DNA from 3 places in the Marinobacter liaoningensis genome. Region 3 is predicted to be linked to each of the others. Evidence: predicted binding sites of a transcription regulator. Region 3 holds the regulator's gene; each other region holds the start of a gene.
What was found. The regulator LexA, encoded in region 3, represses DNA repair genes until DNA is damaged. The targets are predictions, from matches to a motif close to CTGTNTNNNNANACAG.

Region 1 (10,671 bases), 770 kb from region 3:
CCACCCGCTTGTAGACCGGGCGGATGCCCAGATCGTGACGAAGCTTGCGAAGACTCACTTCCGAGATACCCAGCAGCTTGGCCAGACGGGCATCGGAAAAACCTTTGCGCTTGAGACGGAACAGGGTGGCCTGATCAATATCGGCCTTGCCAGCGGATTTCAGGGTCTGCTCTTCCCGGATCAGATCTTCAATCTGAACCAGGTACCAGGGGTCGACGTGGGTATGCACGAACACATCGTCGACGCTCATGCCGGCACGGAAGGCATCACCGATGTACCAGACTCGCTCGGCGCCGGGCACATTCAGCTCACTGATGAGGGTTTCCTGGGAATCCTCCGAGCTCAGATTCTCCAGCTTCTCATCGAACCCCTCAGACCCGACTTCCAGACCACGCAGGGCTTTCTGGAGAGATTCCTGGAAGGTACGACCGATCGCCATCACCTCACCCACGGATTTCATCTGGGTAGTCAGCCGGGCGTCAGCCTGGGGGAATTTCTCAAAGGTGAACCGCGGAATCTTGGTGACCACGTAGTCAATGCTGGGCTCAAACGAGGCCGGAGTGACGCCACCGGTGATCTCATTGCGCAGCTCGTCCAGGGTATACCCCACCGCGAGTTTGGCCGCGACCTTTGCGATCGGGAAACCGGTCGCCTTGGAGGCCAATGCCGAGGAACGGGACACACGCGGGTTCATCTCGATCACCACCATGCGGCCGGTATCGGGGTTGATGCCGAACTGAACGTTGGAACCGCCGGTTTCCACGCCAATCTCACGCAGAACCGCCAGGGAGGCGTTCCGCATGATCTGGTATTCCTTGTCCGTCAGGGTCTGGGCCGGGGCCACGGTGATCGAATCACCGGTGTGCACGCCCATGGCGTCGAAATTCTCGATGGCACAGACGATGATGCAGTTGTCCGCCTTATCGCGGACCACCTCCATCTCGTATTCCTTCCAACCTATCAGCGACTCGTCAATCAGCAGCTCATTGGTCGGGGAAAGGTCCAGACCACGGGTGCAGATCTCTTCGAACTCATCACGGTTGTAGGCGATACCGCCACCGGAACCACCCATGGTGAACGAGGGGCGGATGATGCACGGAAAGCCGATGTCATCGGCCACTTTCCAGGCCTCGTCCATGGAATGGGCGATGGTGGCACGGGGGCACTCGAGGCCGATCTTCTTCATGGCCTTGTCGAAGCGGTCCCGGTCTTCCGCCTTGTCGATGGTGTCGGCGTTGGCGCCGATCATTTCGACACCGTGTTCCTGCAGCACCCCGTGCTTTTCCAGATCCAGCGCACAGTTCAACGCGGTCTGGCCGCCCATGGTCGGCAACAGGGCGTCGGGCTTTTCCTTTTCAATGATCTTGGCGACGGTTTTCCAGGTGATCGGCTCGATGTAGGTCGCATCGGCCATCACCGGGTCGGTCATGATGGTCGCCGGGTTGGAGTTGACCAGAATGACCCGGTAGCCCTCTTCCCGCAGGGCCTTGCAGGCCTGGGCTCCGGAGTAGTCAAACTCGCACGCCTGCCCGATCACGATGGGGCCCGCGCCCAGGATCAGGATGCTTTTGATGTCAGTACGTTTTGGCATGTCGTGGTAAACCTGTCAGCAACTTTGAAATTCTTGCAGCGCAAAACGCGGCGCGTGTCGTACCCGGACATCGGCCCGGGAGCACTGCCCTCAGGCAGACCGGGCTTCCATCAGCCGGATAAATTCGTCAAACAGCGGCGCCACGTCGTGGGGGCCCGGACTGGCTTCCGGGTGTCCCTGGAAACTGAATGCCGGTTTATCGGTGCGTCGGATACCCTGCAAGGTGCCATCGAACAGGGATTTATGCGTCGCCTCCACGGTACTCGGCAGGGAGCTCTCGTCCACCGCGAAGCCATGGTTCTGACTGGTGATCATCACCGTGCCGTCCGCAATGTTCTGCACCGGGTGATTGGCGCCGTGGTGGCCGTGCCCCATCTTCATGGATTTTGCACCACTGGCCAGGGCCAGCAGCTGATGCCCCAGGCAAATGCCGAACACTGGAATCTCGGTCTCCAGAACCTCGCGAATCGCCGTGATGGCATAGTCACAGGGCTCCGGGTCACCGGGGCCGTTGGACAGGAACACACCGTCCGGGTTCATCGCCAGCACCTCGGAAGCCGGCGTCTGGGCAGGCACCACGGTGATGTCGCAGCCCCGGGAGGCCAGCATCCGCAGAATGTTGAACTTGACGCCATAATCCCAGGCGACCACTTTGAACCGTGCCTCGCCACGCTCGCCGTAGCCGTCGGTCAGGGTCCACTCGCTCTGGGTCCAGTTCCAAACCTTTTCAGAGGTCACTTCCCTGGCCAGGTCCATGCCCTTCAGGCCCGGAAACGCCTTGGCCAGTTCCAGGGCGCGCTCCGCCGTGGCATCGGCGCCGGCAACAACGGCACCGTTCTGGGAACCCTTATCGCGGAGGATGCGCGTCAGACGACGGGTATCGATATCGGCAATGCCAACAATGTTGTTGCTTCGCAGGTAGTCGTCCAGCGCCCCCTTGCTGCGCCAGTTGCTGGCAACCAGCGGCAGATCGCGGATGATCAGGCCGGCAGCCTGGACGCGATCGGATTCCACGTCCTCTTCATTCACACCGGTGTTGCCGATGTGAGGATAGGTCAGTGTGACAATCTGGCGGGAGTAGGACGGATCGGTGAGAATTTCCTGGTAGCCGGTCATGGCGGTGTTGAACACCACTTCACCACTGGTTTCGCCGTCAGCGCCAATGGCGGTGCCGTAAAACAGGCTTCCGTCTGCGAGTGCAAGGATTGCAGGTGTGCTCAAGGCTTGTATCCTCATCGAGTGGCGTATCGGTTCGTCACGAACAGGAACGCAAGCGCAAATTCAGGTCGCAAAAAAGCGAGAGGGAGTCAAAACTCCGTCCCGCTTTTTATTGTCCGGGAACCTTATTTGTTCCCTGGGCGTTTTTCAAAGCTACGCTTGGTGCAGTTAAACCGCCTTATTGTAAAAAATAAGCGGCTTTCTGTCCATGTATAATCGCCCGCGCGACTCTATTTGAGCGACAACACATCCTGCATGTCGTACAGCCCGGCTGACTTACCCTTAAGCCAAAGAGCTGCCCGCATCGCGCCCTTGGCAAAGGTCATGCGACTGCTCGCCTTGTGGGTAACCTCAATCCGCTCACCCTCGGTGGCAAACAGCACGGTATGATCCCCCACCACATCCCCGGCACGAATGGTTTCGAAACCGATTTCTTTCCGGGTCCGCTCGCCGGTGAAGCCTTCACGACCATAAACCGCGCATTCTTTCAGATCGCGACCAAGAGCATCGGCGACCACTTCCCCCATCCGCAGGGCGGTACCCGATGGCGCATCTTTCTTATGGCGGTGATGAGCCTCAATGATCTCAACATCGTAATCATCGCCCAGAGTCTGGGCTGCAGTGCGCAACAGGTTCAACACCACATTAACGCCGACACTCATATTTGGGGCAAACACCACCGGCGTGGATTCCGCGGCCAAGGCCAACTGCTCTTTCTCGGCCTCGGACATTCCCGTGGTTCCAATTACCAGCATTTTGCCGTTGGCCTTGCAGAATTCCGCGTTCGCCAGGGTGAGATCCGGAAAGGTGAAATCGATGAGTACGTCAAAATCATCTTTCACCGCATCCAGACCACCGGCCATCTTGATACCGGTTTTGCCGATGCCGGTCATTTCCCCGGCGTCGGCCCCGACCAAGCTGCTACCCGGCTCGACGACGGCCGCACCCAGCTCAAGGCCTTCGGTGCCGTCAACGGCCTCGATCAACACCTTGCCCATGCGCCCGGCGGCGCCGATGATTGCTACCCTCATGCTCGCATTTCCCTTTCGTCTGCTCGTCAGAATTTCATTTCGTCGAAGAAGCTTTTGACACCCTCGAACCAGGAGGTTTTCTTCGGAGCATGCTCGGTACCGTTGCCGCCGTCCAGAGTTTGCTGAAACTCATCCAGCAATTCCTTCTGACGCTTGGTCAGGTTGACCGGCGTCTCGACGATCACTCGGCACAGCAGGTCGCCTGCCGGACCACCTCGAACCGGGCTTACCCCCTTGTTACGCAGACGGAAAAGCTTGCCAGTCTGGGTCTCGGGGGGAATCTTCAGCTTCACCCGACCATCGAGCGTTGGCACTTCCAGCTCTCCCCCCAGGGAGGCATCGACAATACTGATCGGAACTTCGCAATACAGGTTGCGACCATCCCGGGTAAAGATGGAGTGTTCACGCACAGCGATCTGAACATACAGGTCGCCCGGCGGCCCACCATCGATGCCCATCTCACCTTCGCCGGAGAGACGGATGCGATCGCCGGTATCCACGCCCGGCGGCACTTTGACCGACAGCGTCTTTTCTTCCTGAACCCGGCCCTGACCATGACAGGACTTACACGGGTTCTTGATGATCTGACCAGAGCCCCGACATGTGGGACATGCCTGCTGCACGGTGAAGAAACCCTGCTGCATCCGGACCTGCCCCATACCCTTACAGGTACCACAGGCTTCCGGCGTTGAACCTTTCTCCGCACCACTGCCATCGCAGACTTCACATTCCCGGTGGCCGGGAATCTTGATCTGGACGTTCTTGCCTTTTACGGCCTCTTCGAGATCCAGCTCCAGCGTGTAGCGCAAATCCGCACCGCGGGTGTTGCGGCCACGTCCGCCACCGCCACCAAAGATGTCTCCAAAGACATCACCGAAAATGTCGGAGAAGCTGGCACCGCCACCTCCGAAACCACCACCGGCCTGGCCATCGACGCCAGCATGACCGAACTGGTCATAGGCAGCCCGCTTGGAGTCGTCTGCGAGAATCTCGTAGGCTTCGCTGGCCTCTTTAAACTTGTTCTCGGCTTCGGTGTCATCCGGGTTACGGTCGGGATGATACTTCATTGCAAGCTTGCGGTAGGCTCGCTTGATTTCCTTCTCGTCCGCATCCCGGGAAATTCCGAGAATGTCGTAATAATCGCGCTTGGCCATGCTTTTAAAACCCTGTTTTTAAACGCGGAAAACGCGGGGAATTCCCCGCGTTTTCCAACTGCCTGATGTACGTCAGAATTACCGCTTGTCGTCGTCTTTGACTTCTTCAAACTCGGCGTCGACGGCGTCGTCAGCCTGCTGGGCCTGAGCATCTTCCTGCCCGCCAGCTTGCTCGGCCTGCGCGCCCTCTTCTGCATACATCTTCTGAGCCAGCTCCGAAGAGACTTCCGTCAGCTTCTGGGTCTTGGCTTCAATGTCGTCCTTGTCCGATCCTTCCAGGGCGGTCTCGAGCTCCTTGATGGACGCCTCGATAGACTCTTTCTCGCTGTCACTGACCTTGTCGCCGGCTTCGGTCAGCGTCTTGCGAACGGCGTGAACCATCGCATCACCCTGGTTGCGAACCTGGACCAGTTCCTCGAACTTGCGATCTTCCTCGGCGTTGGCCTCGGCGTCCTGCACCATCTTCTCGATCTCGTCATCGTTCAGACCGGAAGACGCCTTGATCACGATGGACTGTTCCTTGCCAGTCGCCTTGTCTTTTGCAGACACGTTCAGGATCCCGTTCGCGTCGATGTCGAACGTCACCTCAATCTGCGGCACACCCCGCGCTGCCGGCGGAATGTCCGCCAGATCGAAACGACCCAGTGATTTGTTCTGGGCGGCTTGCTTCCGCTCACCCTGAACCACGTGGATGGTAACGGCAGTCTGATTGTCATCCGCTGTGGAGAACGTCTGCGATTTCTTGGTCGGGATCGTGGTGTTCTTGTCGATTAGCGGAGTCGCCACGCCGCCCATGGTTTCGATACCCAGGGTCAGCGGCGTCACATCCAGCAGCAGCACGTCTTTCACGTCGCCGGAAAGTACGGCGGCCTGGATGGCAGCACCCATGGCCACGGCTTCATCCGGGTTCACGTCTTTGCGAGCGTCTTTACCGAAGAACTCCTTAACCTTTTCCTGCACCAGCGGCATGCGGGTCTGACCGCCGACCAGGATAACCTCGTCGATTTCGCTTCCGCTCATGCCCGCATCTTTCAGGGCCACTTTACACGGCTCAAGGCTGCGCTGAACCAGATCTTCTACCAGCGACTCGAGCTTGGCGCGGGTCAGCTTGACGTTCATGTGCTTCGGACCGCTGGCATCGGCCGTGATGTACGGCAGATTCACGTCAGTCTGCTGGCTGCTGGAAAGCTCGATCTTGGCCTTCTCACCAGCTTCCTTCAGACGCTGCATCGCCAGGGAGTCGCCGCGCAGGTCAATGCCACTATCCTTCTTGAACTGGTCGGCCAGGAACTCAATGATCTTCAGGTCGAAATCTTCACCGCCCAGGAAGGTGTCCCCGTTGGTGGCCAGAACTTCAAACTGGTGCTCGCCATCAACATCGGCAATTTCAATGATGGACAGGTCGAAAGTACCGCCACCAAGGTCATATACCGCCACGGTACGATCGCCACTCTTCTTGTCCAGGCCATAGGCCAGGGCTGCGGCGGTCGGCTCGTTGATAATGCGCTTCACGTCCAGACCAGCGATCTTACCGGCATCTTTGGTGGCCTGACGCTGACTGTCGTTGAAGTAAGCCGGCACGGTGATCACCGCCTCGGTCACTTTCTCGCCAAGGTAATCTTCGGCGGTTTTCTTCATCTTCTTGAGCACTTCTGCAGACACCTGAGGTGGCGCCATCTTCTCGCCTTTCACCTCTACCCAGGCATCACCGTTGTCCGCCTTGGCGATCTTGTACGGCACCATTTTGATGTCTTTCTGAACGACATCGTCTTCGAAACGACGACCGATCAGACGCTTGATGGCGTACAGGGTGTTATTCGGGTTGGTAACAGCCTGACGCTTCGCAGACTGGCCTACCAGCGTTTCGCCGTCATCGGTGTACGCGATGATCGACGGGGTCGTGCGATCACCCTCGGCGTTTTCAATAACCTTGACCTTGTCACCATCCATGATGGCAACACAGGAGTTTGTTGTTCCCAGATCGATACCAATAATCTTGCTCATTGAGTCACTCCAATTCTTCTGAATGCTTTCCCGGAGAGTATTGCCCCGGCTTTCGCCATTTACTGGCTATATTGGCGCTTTAATCGGCTTTTCAAGCCTGCTCATCAATTTTTGGTGCATCTTCTGCCTTGGCGACCATCACCATGGCCGGACGTACAACACGGCCATTCAGCAGATAGCCCTTCTGCACCACAGCTACAACACTGTTTGGCTCGGCATCGGGAGCCGGCACCATGGACATGGCTTCGTGCTGCTGGGGGTCAAACGGCTCGCCAACCGGGTTGAGCTGCTCGACGTTGAATTTGCCGAGACTGTTCATGAACAGGTTGAGCGTCATTTCCACACCCTCCCGGATGGACGCGACCAGCTCACCGGTATTCTCATTGGCTTCAGTGCTTTCGACCGCCTTTTCCAGGCTGTCCGCAACCGGCAGCAATTCCTTGACGAACTTTTCCAGAGCGAACTTGTGCGCTTTCTCGACGTCGATCTCGGCGCGCCGGCGGACATTCTGCATCTCGGCCTGGGAGCGCAGCATCTGCTCCTGGGCTTCCTTGACCTGGGCCCGCAAAGCATCAACCTCGGAATCTTCGCCCTCGACAAACTCGTCTTCCGCCTGCGCTTCTTCCGCGGCAGCCTCGGTCGCCCCTTTCAATTCGTCTTCTACCTGTTCGTTGCGGTTTTCGTCGGTGCTCATGACCACTCCTGCTAACTATCCGGCGGCCGACATCAACTCGGCCGATTCAACATGACTTCCGACCGCAGCGAGCCGGAAAAATGTAGTTGCGAACGGATATGGGGCCCAGCTTGCAGGTTTCAACCACCCCACCCGTCAATCCGACAGAAATTCGTCCCGAGCAATTTGCAAACAACAAGAACCCTGTATATATTCACAGTCACTGTATGAAATCACAGTATTCGGCTAGCCCCTGATCCGGGAGGGTCCGCCAGGCATTTCGAAGGACGCGGAGGTTTTCTGCATGCTCACACAGCTCACGGTTTCCAATTACGCCATTGCCGAACGGGTGGAACTCCAGTTCAGCAAAGGCATGACAGCCCTGACCGGAGAAACCGGTGCCGGCAAATCGATTGTCCTGGACGCCCTCGGGCTGGCGATGGGCGGTCGTGCCGACGCGGGCGCAGTTCGCCATGGAGCCAAGCGTGCAGACATTACCGCCACCTTCGATGTCTCAGACATCCCTGAAGCCGCTCAGTGGCTTGAAAGCCACGAGCTGGATGATGACAGCGACTGCATCCTGCGCCGCGTGATCAGCAAGGACGGACGTTCACGCGCCTACATCAATGGCCAGCCCTGCCCGCTGGCCCACCTGAAAGACCTCGGCGGCCTGCTGATGGATATCCACAGCCAACACCAGCATCAGTCGCTGCTGCGCAAAGAAACCCACCGAAAACTGCTGGACGAATTTGCTGGCGTGGAAAGTCTCGCTGCGGACACCCACATTGCCTGGAAAGCCTGGAACCAAACCCGAAACCGCCTGACCGAGCGTCAGCAGAATGCCGACGAGACCGAAGCAAAACTGCAGCTGCTGCGCTACCAGGTCGAGGAACTGGACCGGCTAGCACTGGAAGATGGAGAGCAGGAACAACTGGAACAGGAACAAGCGCAACTGAGCCAGGCCGACGCGGTGCTACACAGCAGTCATCAGGCCGCCTTGCTCTGTACGGAAGAAGAAACCAGTGCAGCAGACATGGTGCGCCAGGCACTGCAACAACTGGAGCAACTGCCAGTGGACGTTCCCGCCCTGGCTGACACCATCCAGATGCTGAACGAAGCCCAGATCCAGATCAGCGAGGCCGGCGACAATCTGCGCCGCTTCGTGGACGACTACGAGGCCGACCCGGAACGATTGGCCCAGGCCGAGGAACGACTGAGCGCAATCTACCAAATGGCCCGCAAGCATCGGATCACCCCGGAAGAACTGCCGGAACTGCACCAGCGACTGTCTGCGGAACTGGCAGAGCTGGACGGCGGCGCCGGCAGCCTCGAACAGTTGGAAGCGGAACTGGTAAAGCAACGCAGCGCGTTCGACGAACTCGCCGGCAGACTGACGGAAGCACGCGAACAGGCGGCGGTGGAGCTGGATCAGCGCATCGCCGAGGAACTGGCACAACTGAGCATGCCAACGATGCAGTTCGTGACCCACCTGAACCGCAACGCCAAGGATGAGCCCGCCCCCCATGGCCAGCAGGACATCGAATTCCTGGTCAGTGCCAACCCCGGGCAACCGGCTCGCCCGCTGGCCAAAGTTGCCTCCGGCGGCGAACTTTCGCGGATCAGTCTCGCCATTCAGGTCGTGGTGGCCCAGACCTCAACCACACCAACCCTGGTCTTTGATGAAGTGGACGTGGGCATTGGCGGTGGCACCGCCGAAGTGGTCGGTCGGCTGCTACGGAGCCTGGGTGAAAACGGACAAGTTCTGTGCGTGACCCATCTGCCGCAAGTGGCGGCGCAGTGCCATCAGCACCTGTTTGTCAGCAAGTTTACCGAAAGGGACGCAACGTTCTCGAAAATTGAAACACTGGACGATCAGGGAAGGATCAGTGAAGTGGCACGCATGCTGGGCGGCGTCGACATGACCGAGCACACCATTGCACACGCCAGGGAAATGTTTTCCAAGGGGCAGGCCACCCACCACTGAGGCCACTCTCCCACAACCTCTACCCCTCTCGATCCTGAGAGCTGTTGGGGCGGGTGATTCACCCGCCCCTTTTTTATACTTATGATTTGATCGGTTTTACGTAGAGGATCAGGCTGTGATCAACGATCTCGTAGCCGCGCTCCTCGGCGATCTTTTTCTGGCGCTCTTCGATGACGTCGTCAACGAACTCAATGACCTCGCCGGTCTGTGTACAGACCATGTGGTCATGGTGATCATCGCCAGCCATCTCGAAGACCGCGTGACCGCCCTCAAAGTTATGGCGCAGCACCAAGCCCGCCGCTTCGAACTGGGTCAGCACCCGGTAGACAGTCGCCAGCCCCACGTCATCTCCCTGCTCCAACAGTTTCTTGTAGACGTCTTCGGCACTCAGGTGGTGCTCGTCGGCATTCTCAAGAATATTGAAGATCTTGACTCTCGGCAGAGTAACTTTGAGACCGACTTTTCGTAATTCGGCGTTTTCAGATGACATGTTACTATTCACTCTTTGGTGTGCCTCACGGCTTCCGGTATGATGAAGCCGCCATGAACGGTTACCCCGTGCCACACCTGCCTCTGGCAGGCGATTTCAAGATAGAGGATTTCCCCCGGCGATGCAAAAGCTTACAGCTCTGATTCTCACTCTCATTCTGACCGGATGTGGCTTCCCGGGCGTTTACAAAATCAACGTCCAGCAAGGCAACATTGTGACCGATGAAGAGCTGACCTCCCTCACCGAGGGCATGCCCCGCAGCCAGGTACACGCGGTGATGGGAACGCCGATGATGCTGAACCCGGTTGATGCCTCCCGGGAGTACTACATTTACACCTTTCAGCGCAGTGGCGGGGACATTCGGGAACAGCGCATCATCGTCTACTACGACAATGACCAGTTTTCCCACTACGAAGCCCAGCTTCTGGAAGATACTCCAGCTTACTGACCGGAAACCTAACTCTTCTTCTTGGCCCGGTTCAGGCGCGCCTGTTTTGGGTCAATCTTGAGCGGCCGGTAAAGTTCC
Region 2 (10,671 bases), on a different contig from region 3:
ACTGGCTCTCCCGGACCGATTCACCGCATTGAGGCCCTGCCATGACTGAGTGCACGCAGGGCAGCCCGGGATCAGTGTAACAAAGTCAGTGCCCCAGAACTTCCGGTAACGGCTCACCCACGGCCCCCGAGGGTGCTTTTGCGCCAATCAGGGATGACAGGGTCGGGGCAATGTCATACGGCGCTATTGGTCGACTGACGGTTTGGGCCTTCAGGCCGTATCCGGAAAAAATCACCGGCACATGGGTGTCATAACGCCAGGGTGAACCGTGAACAGACGCCACCTCCAGGCCGTCAAAATCGTTGATGAATACATTGGGATTGAACACCACATAGATGTCGCCCGAGCGCTTGGGGTGAAAGTTATTCAGGACGGCACTGATGACTGGAACATTCGGGAACGCTCCCGACCGAAGGGCCGAACTGGGTATAGCTACGGAAATACCCTCAAACTGCATCAGCGTGTCGGCAAGTGTCTGTTCGATTGCCGCTTTGTTCAGACCTTTTTCTTTGATCATCTCATCATTCAGATACAGGTAGGGTTGGAAGAACGCCTCTATGAGTTCCTCACCAATGCCAAACTCCTTCTTCAGGGCCTCAATGGCCGGCGTCTTGTCGAGCGCCTCGACATCGAAATAGCTTGCACCGGACACACCAAGTTCATTGAGATGGCCGGGGACTTCGGGCTGTCCGTGATCGGCCGAAAGCACCACCAATGTGTCCTCAAGGCCAACGTGCTCATCAACGACGTTGAGCAGGTCAGCCAGGGTACGATCCAGGCGAGCCATATTGTCCTCGGTTTCCAAACTGGACGCGCCGAAAACGTGACCGACATAGTCGGTTGCGGAAAAGCTGACCGCCAGGAAATCCGGTACCTCGTCCTGCCCCAACCCCTCAGCTTTCATCAACGTGGTTGCAAAATCGAGGGTTAATTCGTCACCGGCCGGGCTGAGCGTCAGTCGGGTCGTCATATACTTGTCGTCGGCTGAGCCCCAGGCGTGCGGGAAGGTCCGCCCGAAACCCGGAAAATCGGTTTCGAAATCCTGATCATCAGACCCACCAAACTGGTAAGCATTCGGTTCCAGGAGTAGCTCCCAGGCCTGGTCCGCGTATTTGCCAGCGGGCTTGCCCGCGTTCCAGTCCGTCACCCACTGCGGGTACTCGTCATAGTAATAGGTGCTGGTAACAAACTCCCCGGTGGCCTTGGAAAACCAGAAGGCTTTTCCGGTCTGCCCAGCCAGGGTAACCGCACCTCGATCTTTCACAGAGACGCCAAAGATCTTTGACCGCCCATTGAAGTGAATCGCCAATTCATCACTGAACGTCGACGTGAGGATGGCGGTTGGTGACCGGCCATCCACCTTGGCTGCCTTCTGGGTCGGATCGATTTCAGTCTGTTTATCCACATCAGCACCGGCTGTCAGCAACCGATAGCGTGCATCTTCGATGTTGTAGATCAGTCGTCCCAACTCACGATCAAACCAGACGTTTCCGATCATCCCGTGGCGTGCGGGTACTGTGCCAGTCGCCAAGGATGTGTGGCCAACGACAGTCTCTGTGTTTGCGTGTCGATAGTTGGCGTTGGAATAGGTGATTCCGTTGTTCCAGAGGCGCTTGAAGCCATCGCCTCCTAAGACTGACGCGTAACGCTCGGGCAAATCGGCGCGAAGAGCATCCACCGTGATTTGCAGAATAAGCTTCGGGGGGCCGTCTCTTCCAGTTTCCGCAGCGACTGCTGCGCCGGGCACCAGACCGACCATCACGGCGGAAAACGCAGACGTGAACAAGAGGAACGACCAGCTGTTCCGGAACGGTTTCAGGAAAGAGGAATAAAGCCTAATCATGGGAGCTCCCTGATTTGGTTGAATGTCCTTATTAACCAAACAATCACCACCACGGCTCAGCGTTGCTACAGAGTCACTGCCCAGATTGTGTAATGTCGGTATAACACAGCTCCGGCTTTTTTCAAGCTGACAGCATTCACAGCGAGGGAGGTACAACCCAGCAGAAGGGGATCGAGAATCAGATAGGAAGAACTGAAGGGGAGCAGCGGCAGCAGGGAGCGCTCCTGCTGCCTATTTCAGAATTGACAGTGGCTTAAAGCAGCTCTCCGTTGGCTTCAGCCGGCGCCTCTTCGGCTTTTTCCTTTTTCTCTGGCTTGGGCATCAGCTTGTCACGGACCTTGGCTTCGATTTCCGTGGCCATATCCATGTTTTCTTCCAGGAACTTGCAGGCATTGGCCTTGCCCTGGCCAATCTTGTCGCCGTTGTAGGCGTACCAGGCACCGGATTTGTCCACGAAGCCTTCCTTCACACCCATGTCCAGAACCTCGGCCATATGGTAAATGCCCTTGCCGTACATGATCTGGAATTCGGCCTGCTTGAACGGTGGAGAGACCTTGTTCTTGACCACTTTCACGCGGGTCTCGTTGCCCACTACCTCGTCACCGTCCTTTACCGCGCCGATGCGTCGGATATCCAGACGAACGGAAGAGTAGAATTTCAGGGCATTACCCCCAGTTGTGGTCTCCGGGCTACCAAACATAACGCCGATCTTCATCCGAATCTGGTTGATGAAAATCATCAGGCAGTTGGCGTGCTTTACGTTACCGGTCAGTTTACGCAGAGCCTGGGACATAAGGCGGGCTTGCAAGCCCACGTGACTGTCGCCCATCTCGCCTTCAATTTCCGCCTTGGGCGTCAGTGCAGCCACAGAGTCCACAATGATGACGTCCACCGCATTCGAACGCACCAGCATATCGGCGATTTCCAGCGCCTGCTCACCGGTGTCCGGCTGGGACACCAGCAGGTCGTCCACGTTGACGCCAAGTTTTTCGGCATAGACCGGATCCAGGGCGTGCTCGGCGTCAACGAAGGCGCAGGTCTTGCCCTGTTTCTGGGCTTCCGCAATCACCTGCAGGGTCAGCGTGGTCTTACCGGAACTTTCAGGGCCGTAGATTTCACAGATACGACCGTAAGGCAGGCCGCCAATACCCAGGGCCACGTCCAGCCCGAGAGAACCGGTGGAAACCGCAGGAATCGCCTCGCGGGGCTGGTCGCCCATTTTCATCACGGCACCTTTGCCGAACTGACGCTCAATCTGGCCCAGTGCTGCGCTCAGTGCTTTCTTGCGGTTGTCTTCCATAGTGCAAAACCCTCTGTCGCCGTAGCGGCCGGCGATCACTCAAGACCGGTCGCGGAATAATGGTTCGGGAACTTGTACAGCAGATACAGCAAATTCCCTGTATATTTGAACAGTATTAAAACATAACCCGATGAGGAGACCAACCCCTCTTTTACGAAACTGATTTGATTGCGGCGCGCACTCTGCTGACGACCGATCAGGACGTCTCCAGAAACGCCCGGACCCCCTGCAGCGCATAGAGAACCGCCTGGCGACGGACCTGGTCCCGATCTCCAGAAAAGTGTTCGACGACCGCTTCGGTAGAGGTCGCATCATTACCCCAGGCGAACCAGACCGTGCCTACCGGTTTCTCCTCACTGCCACCGCCCGGGCCTGCAACGCCGCTGATGGCGACAGCCACATCCGCCCCGGTGGTCGCCAGCGCACCCGCGACCATTTCGCGAACGACCGGTTCGCTGACCGCACCGTGATCCTCCAAAGATTTGCCAGTCACCCCCAGCAACTCCTGCTTGGCCTGGTTGCTGTAGGTCACCAGTCCGCCAAGCACGTAGGCCGAAGAGCCCGCCTTGTCAGTCAGTGCCTTGGCCACCCAGCCGCCCGTGCAACTCTCGGCCGTGGCTATCATACGTCTCTGCTGCTCCAGCAGTTCGCCCAGACGCGCTCCCGCGTCGAACAATTCCTGGTCACCGGCGGTCATAATGATCTCCTTCGTTTCATCCCGGGCGTTATTTTCTTACAATTCACGCCTTCATCCAAAGCAAGGCAATCCGGACCCGTCCATGTCAGCAGCTCAGAACGATCTTTCCAAGCACACGCCCATGATGCAGCAATACCTCAAGATCAAGGGCCAGCACCCCAATGAGCTGGTGTTCTACCGCATGGGGGATTTTTATGAGCTGTTTTACGAAGACGCCAAAAAAGCCGCCGAGCTGATGGACATTACCCTGACGGCGCGAGGGCAATCCGGGGGCAACCCGATTCCCATGGCCGGCATCCCTTTCCATTCCTCTGAGGGGTACATTGCCCGGCTGGTGCGGGCGGGTCAATCCATCGCCATCTGTGAGCAAATTGGCGATCCGGCCACGAGCAAGGGCCCTGTCGAGCGCCAGGTGGTAAGAATCGTTACGCCCGGCACCTTGAGCGACGATGCCTACCTGGAAGATCGCCGGGACAATCTCCTGGTGGCAATCTACAGCCATCGCGAACAGTTCGGATTCGCCTCCCTGGATATTTCCAGCGGTCGGTTTGCTGTCTCTGAGCTGGACGACCTGGAAGCCCTGCAGGGCGAACTCCAACGCGTGCGCCCGGCCGAGATTCTGATCAGCGAAGACTTCCCGTACGAAGAGGTGCTGGAAAGTTTCACCGGGATCCGTCGCCAGGGCCCCTGGCTGTTCGAATCCGATACCGCACGACGAGTGATCACCCATCAGCTGCAAGTGCGAGATCTCACCGGGTTCGGGTGCGAGGACCTCACCCTGGCGATCTGCGCCGCCGGTTGCCTGCTGCAATACGCCAAGGAAACCCAGCGCACGGCCCTGCCCCATATCCGGAAACTGACCCGGGAACGCCGGGACGAGGCCGTCATCCTGGACGCGGCCAGCCGCCGAAACCTGGAAATTGACACCAACCTGATGGGCGGCCATCTGCACACCCTGGCCTGGGTGATGGACCGCACCGCCACCTCCATGGGCGGACGCGAGCTCCGGCGCTGGCTGAACCGGCCACTGCGGAACGTGGACGTCGTGGCACAACGCCAACAGGCGGTATCGGCACTGTTGGACGGTTTTCACTATGAACCAGTGCACGACCTGCTGAAGGCGGTCGGTGATATTGAACGGGTACTCGCCCGGGTTGCTCTTCGCTCGGCGCGACCCCGGGACCTGGCCCGTCTCCGGGATGCGTTCCAGGCACTGCCGGACCTTCAGGAGACGCTAAAACCGGTCAATTCCCATCACATCGTAAAACTGGCCACCATCATCAGCGAATACCCCGAGCTGTCTGACCTGCTGGAGCGGGCCATCATCGACAATCCGCCCGTGGTGATCCGGGACGGCGGCGTGATCCGTGAAGGCTTTGACGAGGAACTGGACGAACTCCGCAACATCAGCGAGAACGCCGGCCAGTACCTGCTGGATGTGGAAACCCGGGAACGGGACCGTACCGGCATCAGCACGCTCAAAGTGGGTTACAACCGGGTACATGGCTACTACATCGAGATCAGCCGCGCCCAATCCGATCAGGCTCCGGTGGATTACATCCGGCGCCAGACCCTGAAGAACGCCGAACGTTTTATCACCCCGGAACTGAAGGAATTCGAGGACAAGGCCCTGAGCGCCAAGAGCCGTGCTCTGGCCCGAGAAAAAGCACTGTACGATGAGGTCCTGGAAACGGTCGCTGAACAACTTGCACCACTGCAGGATGCCGCCCAGGCCCTGGCTGAACTGGACGTCCTGAGCAACTTTGCCGAACGGGCCACCACCCTGCGCTTCGCCGCACCGGAATTCAGTGAATCACCGGGCTTTGATATCGAAGAAGGCCGTCATCCCGTGGTTGAGCAACTGCTGGACGAGCCGTTCGTGCCCAACGATCTGCTGATGGACACCCAACGCCGCATGCTGGTGATCACCGGCCCCAACATGGGTGGTAAGTCCACCTACATGCGCCAGGCCGCCCTGATTGCCTTGCTGGCCTATACCGGCAGTTTCGTCCCTGCGAATCGGGCGGTGCTGGGGCCGGTGGATCGCATCTTCACCCGCATGGGCTCCTCGGACGACATTGCCGGCGGCCGGTCGACCTTCATGGTGGAAATGACCGAAACCGCCAACATTCTCCACAACGCCACGGAATACAGCCTGGTGCTGATGGACGAAGTCGGCCGCGGTACCAGCACCTTTGATGGCTTGTCGCTGGCCTGGGCCACCGCCGAGCACCTGGCGAAAAACATTCGCTGCTACACCCTGTTTGCGACCCACTACTTCGAGCTGACCCAGCTTGCGGATGACCTCACGCACGCCGTGAACGTGCACCTGACCGCCACTGAACACGACGACAGTATCGTCTTCCTGCACAACGTCCATGATGGCCCGGCCAGCCAGAGCTATGGCTTGCAAGTGGCCAAGCTGGCAGGTGTGCCCCAGGACGTCATCCGCAACGCCAAAGGCCAGCTGGCGCACCTGGAAGGCAGCGCAACGCCGACGGCACCGGCCAGCCAGGCCCCGGCAAACAAGGCTCCAGAAAGCCTACCCGCTTCATCCGGACGAACCAGTGATCCGATCATGCAAGGGGACATGTTTGCCAGCCTGGAACCCAGTGCGGTGGAGGAAACGCTGAAGTCCCTCGAACTGGATGACCTCACTCCGAGGGAAGCCCTTAACCGGCTTTACGAACTGAAGGAATTACTGGTCAAATAACGGGAATATTCCAGAATATGGGCCGAGGTAATAAGAATATAGCGGTCCAATGCTTGCGGGTCTGAAGGGCGCTCCCTACAATATCGCGCACTAAAACATAACCATGGGGCTGACTGAAAGCTCCCGATGAGATTGACCACTGGACCAGGGATCTGACTATGGCGTTTATCGTTACTGATAACTGCATCAAGTGTAAATACACGGACTGCGTGGAAGTCTGCCCGGTAGACTGTTTCTACGAAGGCCCGAACTTTCTGGTAATTGATCCGGACGAGTGCATCGACTGCGCCCTGTGTGAGCCCGAGTGCCCGGCAGAAGCCATTTTCTCCGAGGACGAGCTGCCCGCCGATCAGGTCCAGTTTGTAGAGCTCAACGCCGATCTCGCCGGTAAGTGGCCGAACATTACCGAGAAGAAGGACCCGCTTCCGGATGCTGAAGAATGGGACGGCAAGCCGGACAAGCTGCAGTACCTCGAGAAATAAGGCGCCGCCTGAATGCAAAAAGGGAAGCCCCAGGGCTTCCCTTTTTCTTTGCCGGTTCGATTGATACGACCTTCAAAGCTGCTCAGCTGCTCGCCAATTTCGCCCCCATGGCGACAAAAAATCCGCCGGTGGTGGCATTCAGGGCACGTTTCACCCGCGCGCTGGCCCCCAGCCCTTTGAACCGGACGACCACAAAGGCTAGCCCGCACTGCCAGAGCATGGCCAGCAGGAAGTGCACACCCGCGAGAATCAACGACTGCTGAAAGGCGTTGCCGGCAGGGTCCACAAATTGTGGCAATAACGCCATGTAGAACAGCGCCGTCTTGGGATTAAGCACGTTCGACAGCAGCCCTTCCCGGAACGAAATGCCGGTGGCCACCCGCTGTTTCACGACCGCGGGCTGCTCAGCCTGCTGCCTGCCGTCCCTTGCCCATGCCTGACGGAGCGATGCAATCCCCAGCCAGACCAGATAGCAGGCGCCGGCCCATTTCAGCGCAGAGAAGGCCCAGGCGGTCTCGACCAGCAGAATGGAAATACCCAGCGCAGACAGCGTCGCATGGATGAACAACCCGCTGCAGATGCCGACGCTGGTTATACAGCCATCCCTCAAGCCCCCGCGTCCGGTATTACGCATCACCAGTAGCGTGTCAACACCGGGTGTTATCGTGAGCAGAGTAATGGCGATAAGGTAAGCCCAGAACAACTCTGTAAACACTGCATGCCTCCGAGAAGTGGCCGGCGCCGGACTTGATCAAGCCTGCGGCTCAAGTATCTTCCGTGCCGCCGCCGAATTGTAAAAGCGACTCAATCTGCGGCGCACCAGGGCCTCAACATAGCCCTGTTCCCGCAACACGTCCATAACCGGAAGTGCGTAGGCATCGATTTCAGCCATGATCACCTCCCGGGTAACGCCCACGTCGTTGAGCAGATCGGTGATGGGGCGATCACCGTATTTGGCAAACAGATGCTCCACCACGGCGCGGGAACAGCCTTCAAAATAGGCGGTTTTGCGGAACTGCAGCCAGAACTCGTAACCCAGCACCACAAACTCCTGTAACTCGACATCTCCGAGACCCTCGCGCAGATCGGCAATGGTCCTGCCCTCCACCGAGACCCAGCCCGCCATGACGCTGTCCCGGAGCTCATCATCAGACAACGCCCTGTTCAGGAACTGCTCGCTGCGGGCGATCAGACCCGGCAGACTATCGGACAACCAGATCTTGATCCGCCGTTCAAAGGTTTCATCCAGGCCGGGCACTGCCCGGTTCGCCATCTTCTTACCGAATTTCATCATCGAGCCGACACCCGGCACCGACTTGGTAATGAGATTGTCCTCGTAGAGGTAGTTCACGAGGCCGGCGTATACCACGTTCGACACCAGCTCCTGATAGACCGGATGAGCCATGATCTCACTGATGATCCGCTCCCGCTGCTGGCGCAACTCCAGGGCCTCCTCCACGAAACCGGTTGCCTGGTCCCGGCTGATGATTTCTCCCAGCGTGGTCCGCTCCTGCACCGGTGCGTTCATTACCTCCGTGGCCATTTCCGCCGCCAGTTCGGGAATGCCGGCATCCAGCTCCATGTTCACAACGATCCGCTGGATCACACCCATCACCTGATCCACAGAGCTCAGCCGGTTCAGGGTGATTACATCCGCCTGCCCAAGAAGTTCCGTCACTTCGCGCTCAAGGAACTTGCGCAGCTTTGCCCCCTTGAGCGACGCCAGTTCATGCTTTACGTGCTGCTCAAGCAGCCTGTTGGCGAGATCCGCATTGCTGTTGCCCATGGATTCGACTGTCCTGTTCATGAAAGGTTTGAGGTAGGAGTACGAGGCTAACACGGCAGCGTGCAGGTGGAGTTCGCCAAAACTACCGGGTGACGACCGCGGTGCGGCAAATGCCGGTCACCGCGTCGCACCGTAGAGGACGGATTACTGGAAATCGTTAAAGGTATGCGGTTCAGCTGCCAGAGCCAGGCACAGGCTTCCCGGACCCACATAAATACTGCTGGTGATTCCCATCTGGGACAGCAACAGCTCAACACCATTGCGTTCACAGGCGTCCCGTAGGCGGTTGAGTCCCGGCAAATCCTCTATTTCGGTCCAGGTCAGACCACAGGACAGACTGACATACGGCGTGGCCAACCCCGCCTCAACCCTGGCGGCGGCGTAGTTCATCACCTTCTCCACGGCCACATCGAAACTGCGGGTCTTGGCCACAGGCTGACCTTCCGCACCCTTGCCAAAAATCACCGGCGTTATATTGAGCGTCTTGCCCAGGAAGGCCACCAGTGCCGAAACGCTCTTGTCGCCGCGCCGCCGGGCCCGTTCCCGGATGTAGTGCAGGTCACGGGGGATGACACAGGTGTATATCTTGTCCGAGAACGTCTCGACCTCATGCCGGAGGGCGTTTTTCGACAGTTTCTGGTCAATCAGCTTCAGGGTATGGGCGGCCAGCAGGCCCTGGCCGGCGAAAATCTGCTTGCTGTCGATCACCCGCATCGAGAATTTTCCCTCGCGGCCAGCGGCCCGGCGAGCGCCATCGTAATTGGCCAGCACGCTGTTCATTGCCTCGGTGGCATTCTCGAATATCAGGCTGCGACTGCGGGTGACGGTTTCGCAAAACGCCACATCAAACTGAGTGACAATTTTTTCCATGAACAGGTCGTGAATCTGCTTTGGCGAATAGGCCTGGGTCTCGGCCTGATGCCCTTTCTGCAGCAGCCCGCTCTGGTAGAACTCCTGGGTCCTGACCGGATCATGCTCGTCGATGTAGGTCTGGCCATCAATCACGGCGGTGACGGGAAGAATAAACAGATCGTGCTTACGACTGAACTCGTAAGGTAGATCGCACGCGGAATCGACGATCAAACCAACTCGCATGGTGAGGCCTCCAGCTTCGGGCTTTCCTCGTTGGGAGCGCCCTTTTTTGTCGTTATTTTTGAAGGCAACCAGTTTTACACAACCCGTTCAGAATTTCAGCATTGCGCCATCACTGTGCGGATGGCGCCGCCTCCAATTCCTTCAGGTTCTTCGCCAGAAGCCGACGGTTGTCCTGCTGCCAGGGATGAAAGCCCTTACGGAAGTAGGCCAGAAACTCCGGCAGGCACTTGCGGATAACGCCAGGTTTGCCCCACAAGAAGTTCAAGCCGCCGAGCCAGGTGCCCAGGCTCCAGAGTTTGCCATCCGTCTTCAGCAGACTGCAGGTATTGAGGAAGGTGTATTTGAAGAAGTTCCAGGTAACAAACAGGAACACAATCCGCCGCAAGCGCTCATCGCCCACACATTGCTGGTAGACATCGAACGCCACCGATTTGTGCTCGGTCTCCTCAATCGCATGCCAGCGCCAGAGGCGCGCCATTGCCGGGGTCGCGCCCTCCATCCATTCCGGATGCCGGAGTATGGCGTTCGCCAGAACCGCTGTGTAGTGCTCAGCGCCACAGGTGCCCGCGAGCTGGCGGCTGGGCGGGAGATTGGCCACCCACTTCATATGCCGCGCAAATCGCTCGTCAATGGCGTCAATGTCGTAGCCCCTTGCTTTCAGGGCCTCGTTGTAACTCTTGTGTTCACGGCTGTGCAGCGCTTCCTGGCCAATAAAGCCCCGGATTTCAGCCTGGAGCTTGGGATCATCAATACGA
Region 3 (10,671 bases):
GCGCTATCACGCCAACGTAGAAGCTGATGTAGAGGGACCCCAGGGGGCGGCGACGCTGGCCTCGGTCGTGGACGGTGATACCAGCGAGACCACACTGACAGATCTGAGCGTGGTGACTGATGCCGGATCCCTGTCCGGGAGCGGTAAGGTGAATTTTTCCGGGCCTCTGACCTGGCAGGCCGGGTTGCAGCTTGACGGTTTCAATCCGGGCTACTGGGTGCCCGTCCTTGAGGCCAGCCTCAGTGGCGACATTGAAACCAGCGGGACGCTTCGCGAAGACGCTATTCCCGCCATCCAGGCACGCTGGGATTTGGCCGGCCAATGGCAGTCCAAACCGGCGCAAGCCCGAGGGTCGCTTGATTCCTCAACCGGCAGTTGGGAAGTGTCCGGACTCGAGATGACGGTCGGAGACAACCGCCTGGACGGATCCGGAACCTGGGGCAATGAGATAGCCGGCAAGCTTCGCTTGAGCTTGCCGGCCCCTGGTCAGTTGCTGGCGGATCTGGCGGGGCAGATGAACGCGGAACTGACGGTGGCGGGTACACCAGACAATCCCACGGGAGAACTGACGGTCGATGCCCGGGAACTCGGTTGGCAGGACACCCTGGGGATCGCAAGCCTGGATGTTGACGCGATTCTGGAGTCAGGCTTCAGCCTGAAGGGTCGCGTCGATGCAAAAGGCATTGAGGCTGCCGGTCAGCAACTCAAGGCGCTCACACTGAATGCGTCCGGCACCCGGGATGAACACCAGCTTGAGCTTTCGGCCAGTCATGCCGAAGCCGCCGTGCGCCTCCTGTTTGCCGGTGGTTTCAGTGAGGAGTCGTGGAGCACCTGGAACGGCTCCCTGTCCGAAGGGCTGATTGAGGTACCGGAACAGAATCAGCGCTGGGAACTGGAGTCTGCAGCAACCCTGGCGTATCAGGAGGATGGCGAACTCCGCTTTGGCGCCCACTGTTGGCGCTGGCAGCAGAGCAGTGTCTGTGCTGAAAATCAGACACTGCTGCCCACCCCGAGTCTTGCTTATCAAATTGACAACTTCCCGACGGCGGCCCTGGATCCGTTAATGCCGGAGCGGCTGCGCTGGCGGGGCAGCCTGAATGGCGAGATCGATTTGACCATGACAGAGAGCGGGCCAAGCGGGCAGGTTCGGGTCGATGCCGGTAGCGGGGACTTTCAGATTCTGGTCGATGAGGGCTGGGAGTCCCTGGATTATGAGCGTTTCATCACAGAGCTGAATCTTGAGCCTGAGAGGGCAGAGCTGGATCTGCAGCTTGCAGGTCCGCAGCTGGGGGAGCTCGCTGTCGATGTCGGAGTTGATCCGCGTTCCGCTGATCGTCGGTTGGAAGGGACATTCAGGTTGAACAATCTCGACATAGCCATGGCCGGTCTTTTTGCGGGGCTTGAGGAGATCTCGGGAGAGATCAATGGCCAGGGGAAACTGTCCGGCCCGCTAATGAAACCGGCCGTTACTGGCGAATTGGCGCTGACCAATGGTCGGGTGGTTGACCCGAGTTTGCCGATTCCCCTGGAAGAGATTTATGTCAGTCTGGGGCTGAATGGCTACTCCGCGGATATTCGCGGCAGGATTCGAAGCAATGCCCGCAGCCAAACCACACTGAATGGGTCGGTAAGTTGGGAAAATGCGCCGGAAGGGCGACTGACAATCAATGGAGAGCGTGTTCCGTTCAGCCTGGAACCCTACGCACAGGTGGAGTTGGCGCCGGATCTCGCGATTGCTTTCCGCCAGGGTGAGCTGAGTGTGACCGGCCAGCTGGCAGTGCCGCGGGGCAGCATCGAAATCAAGGGACTGCCGGCGCAGGCGGTCTCGGTGTCGGAAGACGAGGTGATTGTCGGGGTCGAACAGGAAGAGCCGGCCATTCGAACCCTGGATATGGATGTAACCGTTGTGGTTGGCGAGGATCAGGTAACCTTCGCCGCCTTCGGTGTTACCGGTGATCTTGAGGGTACGATACGCATTGGTAACAATCTTGATACCCGTGGCACCCTTCAGCTCGTGAATGGCCAGTATAAGAAGTTTGGCCAGGAGCTGGAGTTGCGCACGGCCCGGATACTGTTCGTGGGCAACCTGACGCAACCCTACCTTGACATTGAGGCCGTGCGGACGGTGGATACGGTGGTGGCCGGCATTCGTTTGAGCGGGCCCGTGCAATCGCCCGCGACGGAAGTGTTTTCCACCCCGGAAATGCCCCAGACCGACGCCCTGTCCTATTTGATTCTGGGCCGGCCGCCCCAGGGCCGGGGGGATGAAGGGCAAATGAGCGGTGCTGCGTTGTCCCTGGGGTTGACTCAGGCCAACAAGTTTACCGGCCAGATCGGTGAGGAATTCGGCATTGAACAGTTCATGCTGGAATCGGAGGGCAGTGGGGAGCAGACGTCTGTCGTGGCCAGTGGTTATCTGACGGATGAGCTGAGTGTCCGGTATGGCGTCGGTATTTTCGAGCCGATCACAACGGTGGCCCTGAGGTACGATCTCGGCCGGTACTTCTACCTGGAAGCGGCCAGTGGTCTGGCCGCTTCGCTGGACATCTTCTACACCCGGGATTTCTGAGCTCAGTCCAGTTCAAAAGTTACGTTGACTGTGGCGTGCACCTCTCGCACTCCGACGCTGGAAACGGCATCGGCCGATCCCTTGGCTTCCGCCATCATCATTGGAACCGGCCGGAAGCCACCGTTGATGTTGATGGTCACTACGTCACCACAGGATTGTTGCAGTTGCTGGGCCACGAACTCGCAGCGAGACTGGGCATTGGCGATGGCTCTGGACAAGGCTTCCTGCTCCAGGCCGGTTTCATCGGAGTGAAAAAACTGGCCAGGGCCGAGATTGTAGTTCAGTCCAATGGCCTGCGCCTGTTCGAGCAGGGGGTTGAGCAGGGAAAGGTCGTCAATGTGGAAGGTGACCGTCTGCGACGCTACCGCCTGTTTCCGAGGTTCCTCGCCCCGTTCGCTTACCGGCAGCGTTCGGCTGTAAAGGTTCACCATGGCATCCGTGTAATCCTGAAGCCTGTCCTGATACTGACGGATCGCTTCGCGCCACTGGTCCATCAGCTCGGCCACCTGCTCTGTTGCCTGTTGCGGCATCTCATGCTCGGCCTTGGCGATGAATTGCAGCCGGGCGCTGTCCGGCTGATACCGCACACTGCCTTCGCCGCTGAGGGTAACTTCGCCGGCCAATGACAGAGCCGGGACCAGCGCCAGTGAAAGGCCGAGGCTTGTTGCACGCTTCCATCTGTTCATGAGTCATTCCTCCTCTGAATTCACATCGGGATCGGGCTTTCCGGAATCCGGTTCCAGGCGGCCCAGTTTGAAGTCCAGTGCTGCCTGGACGAATTGTCTGAAAATGCGGCGATGTCCACTATGATATAGCAGATATTCCGGATGCCATTGCACGCCCATCAGCCATTGGTGGTGTGTGTTTTCGATAGCCTGAACAAACAGGTCGTTATCCACAGCAACTACCCGGAGGTTTCGACCAAGCCGTTTGATCGCCTGGCTGTGGATGCGATTGGCACCGATCATCGACGACTGCATGATGTGCCCGAGCCTGCTGTTCTTTACCACTCTCACCGTCTGCATCGGTAACAGTAGCGGGCGGTGTCGGGTATGGACGCGAAAGGGCGTCACGTTCTGGCACAGGGAGCCGCCATGGAACACATTGATAAACTGGGCACCCCGGCAGATTCCGAGCACGGGAATTCCGATGCGTTCCGCCTCTTCCAGCAATCGCTGGTCGGTGGCATCCCGTTCCCGGTCATAGTTCGCGGTGACCATCGGTTGCTGATTGTAGTGCTCTGGATGCACATGGGTTCCCCCGGACAGGACGAGCCCATCCAGCAGAGACACATCCGTTCGCGACCCGGGGCGAATATAGTGGGTGCGCCCCCCCTGCAACCTGATGCCGAGGCTGATGAGGCGATGTGCAGTGCCTTTTCGTGCCGGACCGCTGATACCGATGGTCAGTCCGGGCTGTTCATCTCCGGTTCCAAGTGGTTCAGACATAACCCCTGCTATGTAACCACTCGGCGGCTGTATCAAGCCAGCTGTGGGTCAGGTTGTGCAGATTGATCTTGCTCTTCTCCCGGAAGAGCCTGCGGAGCTCTGCCAGTTGGGAGGCATCAGAGGCGATCTGCTCCAGAATGACCCAGTCGTTCCAGACGCTGGAAAAGTGCCACGACGGGTTATCAATGTCACAGTCCGGCAGCCGGTAATGCAGGGTAGGGCGACTCTTGATCCTCGGGTCATCCACATACTGGCCCAGTAGCTCTGAGTCCAGGTGGGCGAACAGGGGTAGGAGGTCCAGTGCCCGGTTCCGCGTCGGATTGTATTCCAGGTAGTCCCGCATCAGCTGTTCCTGATCCGGTGCATAGTCATCTTCCATCAACAGATCGGTATACCGGCTGCTCCAGGGTTCGATATAGGTGGTGAATTTGCGGCTGATGTCCAGCTGGTGGCGGGATTTGAGCCACTCGTACAGTGCTGCGAAGGCCTGGAAATAGCGTACCAGCGTAGCCGGCTTCAGGTCCGGCAACTCCGGGTTAAGCTGGAGCCCGAAAGCATAATAGATCGCTTCCCGGCTTCCGAGTGCTCCTTCCTCGCGCAGCTTGTCTGAAAGCGCCTCTATCCGGGGGACTTCGGAAAACGGGATAGGGGGTGTGATGATTTCAAGTGGAACAACGCGCTCGGCTGCGGCATCAATCACTTCCATGGCCTGACCGCCCAGCTCCCGAATGGTGTCGGGCAGGCGCTCATCGGTCAGGTCCAGATCCTTGATCGGATCTGAGTCCAGCTCAATGGTGAATGACCCCAGGTCAGTATCCAGCTTGGTGACATAACGCGATTGCAGGTCGGGTTCGGTGCCCAGGAAACGCGCCATAAGATTCACCAGTGCATCGTACCCCAGTCCGGAAAGTTCAATTTCGATCCCGACGCGGCGCTCTTTGCCGTCATCGGTTCTAAGAATGTCCGGCATCTTGCAGCCAGTCGATTGGCTCATAGCTCTCCCTAACACGCGAGTTTCATGTTTTGTCACCTTACCACAATCACCGAAGCGGGCGCGTTTACGCAGCAGGCAGAAAAAACGTGGCGGGACTTTACACTGGATAAAACACTGTATATAGTCATTTTACTGTATATAAAAACAGGGCTGGTCAGAAGGGTCATTAAGGCCGGTTCCCGGGATCCCCGTGATGGAGTAGCTCAATGAAGCTGACAGCAAGGCAATCTCAGGTGCTGGAAATAATCCGGCGGTATCTGGATGAAACTGGTTATCCACCCACACGTGCGGAAATTGCCGCGGAGTTGGGCTTTCGTTCAGCTAATGCGGCGGAAGAGCACCTGCGTGCCCTGGCTCGTAAAGGGGCCATAGAAATGGTTCCGGGGGCCAGTCGAGGCATACGTCTGCCGGAAGCAGAGGAAGATCTCGGGTTGCCGGTGATTGGCCAGGTGGCTGCGGGCAGTCCGATCCTCGCCCAGGAGCACATTGAGGATCATGTCACCCTCCAGCCCAGTTTTTTCTCGCCGTCGGCGGATTATCTTCTGCGGGTGCGCGGGATGAGCATGAAGGACATTGGCATCCTTGATGGCGATTTATTGGCAGTCCATCGGACCCAGGATGTGCACAATGGCCAGGTAGTTGTGGCGCGTGTAGGCGAAGAAGAGGTGACCGTCAAGCGGTTCCGGAAGGAAGGTTCGAAGGTTTACCTGATTGCGGAGAACGACGAATTTGCCCCGATTGAGGTGGACCTTACCGAGCAGCAACTGTTTATCGAAGGTTTGGGCGTGGGTGTAATCCGACGGTCGGACCTTCACTGACCAAGTCGGGTTGCCACGGATAGTTTGAGAGCAGGTGAATCATGGAACAATTAAGCTTCAACCAGAATCTGGCTTATCAGCAAGGTGCGTTGTCCCACGCGGTACCGCCGTCTGCGGCTCCGGAGAGGCGTTCTGTGATTCGGGCCCGGCGCAGACCTGATCGTACCGATACGGCGGCTAGCGGGAACGTCACGGAGATTATTTTGCCGGAAGGTCAGGTAGAGAATTTTCAGCTGCTGCTTCCAATGCTGACGCAACTGAATCAGGAAAAGCGCTGGCTTGCCTGGATTGATCCACCTCAGGCCCTGGTCAGCAAATGGCAGAAAATGCATGGCATTGTCGCTGGCGAGCTGTTGGTGCTCAGGTCCACTTCGGATCATTCGGCGCAGGAACTGGCAGAGCGGGCATTAAGTGCGGGTACCTGCCATGCCGTCGTGATGTGGACGCGCAAGCTTGGCAATTCGGCGTTTGAGGCCCTCCAGCGGGCTTCAGCCAATGGCAGCAGTCATGGTGTCGTTCTGCGCCAGCGTTGAGGTCGGTTGCGTCACGGTTTTCCCTGTGACGCAACGCCGGGCTCTGATCAGTAGCGGCCAAGTGCCGCCGGGGCCTGTAAATCAGTGGAGGGTATAGGACTGCTGGCTGTCGACAGCTTCCAGCTCGTCATCTTCCCAGTCAATGTCGTGAGCGACATTTCCAACGGCCTCGATGCCCGCCGCGATCATGGCCTTGGCAACATTCATATCCCGGTCTTCCATCATTTCCCGGGCTTCCTCAGAGAACGAAATTTTCACAAGCGGTGCGCTATCGTCGTCGATACGACGCAACGCATAGTCGCCGTTGCTCAGTTGTACGATTTCAAAAAATGATGGTGACATTCGGTAAACCTTTCAATTAATGAGACCCGGAGTAGCTCAGCGTTTGGTTACCACTCGCTGTGCTGCTCTTCCAGGTCATCGGCAAAATTTTTCATGGCGCCAAGTGTCCGGCGCAGGCCCTGGGCTGAGCGGTCAGGCCCGGTATCGGCAGAAACCGCAATGATGTTCTCTGCACTGACCGATTTCCGGGTCACAGGTGGCCGACTCTGTGAAGCTTCCATCTGATCCAGATGGTTCCACCAGCTGCCCGGCTGGCTCTCCAGTTCCCGCAGGCGGGCAATGTCGTTGGGGGCCTCCCCGATCAACGCCGCCAGTTCATCCAGGGTTGCCGGTTCCTCGCTCCGTTTCTGGTAGAGGCGGGCAATCATCACCAGTAACAAGCGCCGTGACCTCAGCAAGAGCTCAATGGCGCCCTGAATTACCGCTTCGCGTCCCATTGCCAGTTCTGCCTCTGTGGCTGGCCGGTCTTTCATGGGCCCAGAGTCGTTCTCTAGCTGGCTCAGCAGAGTTCGAGCAAGGAACAGTTTCTGTGAAACCAGCGAATGCCACTGAGAAGCCATGGGATACCTGCAATCACGGAGCGGTCGTTTCAACCCGGAAAATTAATTCACCAGCATAACATTTCCAGCCACAAGTTTCTCCCTTTGTCTGGGTGGTTTCCGTTTCACAAGAAAATACAAACATTCACTTGAAACGGTCGTTTGAATTTGGCAAAAAGACGCCCGGTTGTGCGATCTGTGCGAAGTACGGCCATCTGCTGGTGGCCTGTAAACGGCGGCAAAGCCAGCCAAACTGCATGATTTTCTGGAGGTGTAAGGGATGCGAAACCATGTTGTCGCAGGTATTGCAGCGGTTTTGTTCGGAATGTCCGGGCACGCCCTGTCCAAGGTATCGCCGGCCGAAGCCGAACGGCTCGAAAGCGAGCTGACACCTGTCGGTGCCGAGAGGGGGGGCAACACCTCCGGAAGCATTCCCGAGTGGACGGGGGGGCTTAAAACGCCACCGAAGTCCTGGGCGAAGGGGCAGATCGAGACGAACCCATTCCCCAACGACAGGGCCCTGTTCGTGATTACGGCCGAGAATTACCACCTCTATCGGGACAAGCTGTCTGCCGGGCATATCCGGATGCTTGAGCAATACGGGCCCGAGTTCTTTATGCCGGTCTATCGGACACGTCGAACGGCAGCGTTTCCCGAGCATGTTTACGACAAGTCCCGGAAGAATGCGGTTCAGGCAGAGCTCCTGGATAACGGGAATGGCGTTCGCAACACCATCATGACCAGCCCCTTCCCGATTCCTAAAAATGGCCTGGAAGTGATCTGGAACCACATCCTGCGTTATCGGGGCACCGAGGTGGCGTTCCGCAGCGCCTCTGCCACGCCGCAAACTAACGGTTCCTACAATCCGGTGGTAAACGACTACGAATATTTCTTTGCCTACAGCAAAAAAGGCGCGGAGCTTGAGGAGATCGACAACAAGATTTTCTACCTCAAGACCGATACCATTTCGCCATCGGCGCTTGCAGGAACCATCACCCTGGTGCACGAAACCCTGGACCAGATCCGCTCTCCCCGTCTGGCCTGGCGTTACGATGCCGGCTCCCGCAGGCTTCGCCGTTCGCCCAATCTTGCCTATGAGACAGATCTGCCCAATTCGTCATCCCTCCGCTCGGTTGACCAGAAGGACATGTATAACGGGGCGCCGAACCAGTACGACTGGACCCTGAAAGGCAAGCGGGAACTGTATGTTCCCTACAATGCCTACCTGCTGCACGACCAGGATGTCCAGGCTGACGATGTTATTCGGCCGAACCATATCAACCAGACCCTGACCCGTTATGAATTGCACCGGGTCTGGGTGGTGGAGGCAAAACGCCGCACCGGCATTGGTCACATCTATGATCGGCGGGTCTTTTACGTGGATGAGGATAGCTGGCAGATTCTGGCCTCCGAGGAGTACGACGAGGAGGGTAACCTGTGGCGTGTGTCGGAGGCTCATAACATCAGCTATTACAGTGAGCCGGTATTCTGGACTACCATGGAGATGACGTATGATCTCAAGGCCAATCGTTATTATGTCGATGGGCTGAGCGACGGTTTCCCGGCATATGATTTCAATCCGGGATTCCGTGGCAATGATTTCACTGCCTCGGCCGCCCGACGGGCCGCCCGCCGCTGATTGAGGTCGAGGTCTGGGGCCGGTTCATGCCGGCCCCCGCCCACCGATTCTCACAGGTATCCAAGAGGAGAAAATGACATGGCCGATCCCCAGTCCTATCTGGACCACGTCGATCAACTGATGGCCAGTATGGGGCGCGCCCTGAGCGATCAGGACTGGGATGAGCTTGCCCGGCTCAACGGTCAGGTCAGGCCGGCGGTTGAGCCTCTGATGGCAGCTCTGGAAGCGGGCACTGTGGCTGCCGAGCCGGTTCGCACCCGGCTTCAGGAGCTCCAGCAACTGGTTGACGCGGCCAATCAGGGCGCGACACGCGCCCGTCAGGAAGCGCAGGATGCCCTCAAAGGCGTTAACCAAAATAGTCACGCCGCCAAGGCGTATCAAAACATTTCTTCAAATCGTCCCAAATAGCGTCATAAAATTGACTCTGGCGTCCTTACAGTCTTAAATACCGCACGAATCCATCAAGAGATTTTTTGTGAATGTCCAAAAATAACAAGGTGCTGGTGCTGAGCGACAATGAGTCAAGACGCCGGGACATGGTCACGATTCTTGAATTCATTGGTGAAGAGGAAGTTGTTGCCGGTGATGACGCCCTGGCGCTCCTGAAATCCGGTGATGTCGATCATCTGGCCGACGTTGCAGTCGCCATCGTTAATGGCGAGGACAAAGGCGTGGTGGATACCGTCACGTCGATTTGCTCGGCCGTTCAGGGTTTACCGGTGCTGATGGTGGGAGATCCATCGCTCAAGGGTGCGTCCGACGAGCACACGGCCCGCGTCATTGCCCGCATGGAATGGCCCCTTAACTACACCAAGTTTGTTGACTCGCTGTACCGCGCACAGGTTTTCCGGGACCAGTACGGTCGCTCACGGGAGCGCGGTCAGCAGCGCGGTCTGCAGCTGTTTCGTAGCCTGGTGGGGACGTCCCGTAAGGTCCATCAGGTCCGGCAGCTGATGGAGCAGGTCGCGGATAAGGACGTCAGCGTCCTGATCACCGGTGAGTCCGGTACCGGCAAGGAAGTCGTTGCCCGCAACCTGCATTATCATTCTGCCCGCCGGGACAAGCCATTCGTTCCGGTCAACTGCGGAGCGATTCCCGCCGAACTTCTTGAAAGCGAACTGTTCGGCCACGAGAAGGGCGCGTTTACCGGCGCCATCACGGCGCGGGTCGGCCGGTTTGAGATGGCCGAAGGCGGCACCCTGTTCCTGGATGAAATCGGCGACATGCCGCTAAACATGCAGGTGAAAATTCTTCGTGTTCTTCAGGAGCGGACCTTCGAACGGGTGGGCAGTAACCGCACCCAGTCCGCCGATGTCCGGGTTATCGCGGCCACTCACAAGCACCTCGAGGACATGATCGAAACCGGCGATTTCCGGGAGGACCTGTACTACCGGCTGAACGTTTTTCCCATTGAAATGCCGTCGTTGCGGGAGCGGGTCGAGGATATTCCGCTGTTGATCAACGAACTGATTTCAAGAATGGAGAAGGAAAAGCGTGGCTCCCTGAGGATGAACTCGGCCGCGATCATGAGTTTGTGTCGTCATAACTGGCCGGGCAATGTGCGGGAACTGGCCAACCTGGTGGAACGCCTCGCGATCATGCACCCCTACGGCGTAATCGGGGTGCAGGAGTTGCCGAAGAAGTTCCGCTACGTCGACGACTATGATGAGAATCGACCGGTTGAGGATTCGGGCATGCCGTCCAGCGTGCCCGGCCTGATTGGTCTGGATGCCCCGGCGTTGCTGCCGGTTAACGGCATCGATCTCAAGGACTATCTCTCCAATCTTGA

Region 1: a site for LexA is predicted at 7,876-7,891, ahead of recN (DNA repair protein RecN). Genes of this name have one in related genera too.
Region 2: a site for LexA is predicted at 3,241-3,256, ahead of recA (recombinase RecA). Genes of this name have one in related genera too.

What each region holds. Positions count from the first base shown of each region.
Region 1 is NZ_JAHXKI010000002.1:1,053,242-1,063,912, forward strand. It holds gene carB (carbamoyl-phosphate synthase large subunit) at 1-1,591, opposite strand, end outside; gene carA (glutamine-hydrolyzing carbamoyl-phosphate synthase small subunit) at 1,682-2,812, opposite strand; gene dapB (4-hydroxy-tetrahydrodipicolinate reductase) at 3,040-3,840, opposite strand; gene dnaJ (molecular chaperone DnaJ) at 3,867-4,994, opposite strand; gene dnaK (molecular chaperone DnaK) at 5,073-6,998, opposite strand; gene grpE (nucleotide exchange factor GrpE) at 7,090-7,692, opposite strand; gene recN (DNA repair protein RecN) at 7,976-9,655, shown strand; gene fur (ferric iron uptake transcriptional regulator) at 9,735-10,145, opposite strand; gene KZO34_RS07310 (outer membrane protein assembly factor BamE) at 10,267-10,593, shown strand; gene KZO34_RS07315 (RnfH family protein) at 10,602-10,671, opposite strand, start outside.
Region 2 is NZ_JAHXKI010000003.1:418,753-429,423, reverse strand. It holds gene KZO34_RS15165 (flavodoxin family protein) at 1-2, opposite strand, end outside; gene KZO34_RS15160 (alkaline phosphatase family protein) at 86-1,843, opposite strand; gene recA (recombinase RecA) at 2,097-3,143, opposite strand; gene pncC (nicotinamide-nucleotide amidase) at 3,340-3,840, opposite strand; gene mutS (DNA mismatch repair protein MutS) at 3,923-6,553, shown strand; gene fdxA (ferredoxin FdxA) at 6,712-7,035, shown strand; gene KZO34_RS15135 (LysE family translocator) at 7,118-7,750, opposite strand; gene KZO34_RS15130 (hypothetical protein) at 7,787-8,821, opposite strand; gene KZO34_RS15125 (DegV family protein) at 8,966-9,916, opposite strand; gene KZO34_RS15120 (metal-dependent hydrolase) at 10,026-10,671, opposite strand, start outside.
Region 3 is NZ_JAHXKI010000002.1:285,546-296,216, reverse strand. It holds gene KZO34_RS03655 (translocation/assembly module TamB domain-containing protein) at 1-2,569, shown strand, start outside; gene KZO34_RS03650 (SIMPL domain-containing protein) at 2,572-3,255, opposite strand; gene KZO34_RS03645 (gamma-glutamyl-gamma-aminobutyrate hydrolase family protein) at 3,259-4,017, opposite strand; gene KZO34_RS03640 (amidoligase family protein) at 4,010-5,011, opposite strand; gene lexA (transcriptional repressor LexA) at 5,218-5,829, shown strand; gene KZO34_RS03630 (cell division inhibitor SulA) at 5,871-6,362, shown strand; gene KZO34_RS03625 (hypothetical protein) at 6,444-6,704, opposite strand; gene KZO34_RS03620 (DUF6586 family protein) at 6,752-7,264, opposite strand; gene KZO34_RS03615 (DUF1329 domain-containing protein) at 7,524-8,882, shown strand; gene KZO34_RS03610 (SOS cell division inhibitor) at 8,961-9,290, shown strand; gene KZO34_RS03605 (sigma-54 dependent transcriptional regulator) at 9,362-10,671, shown strand, end outside.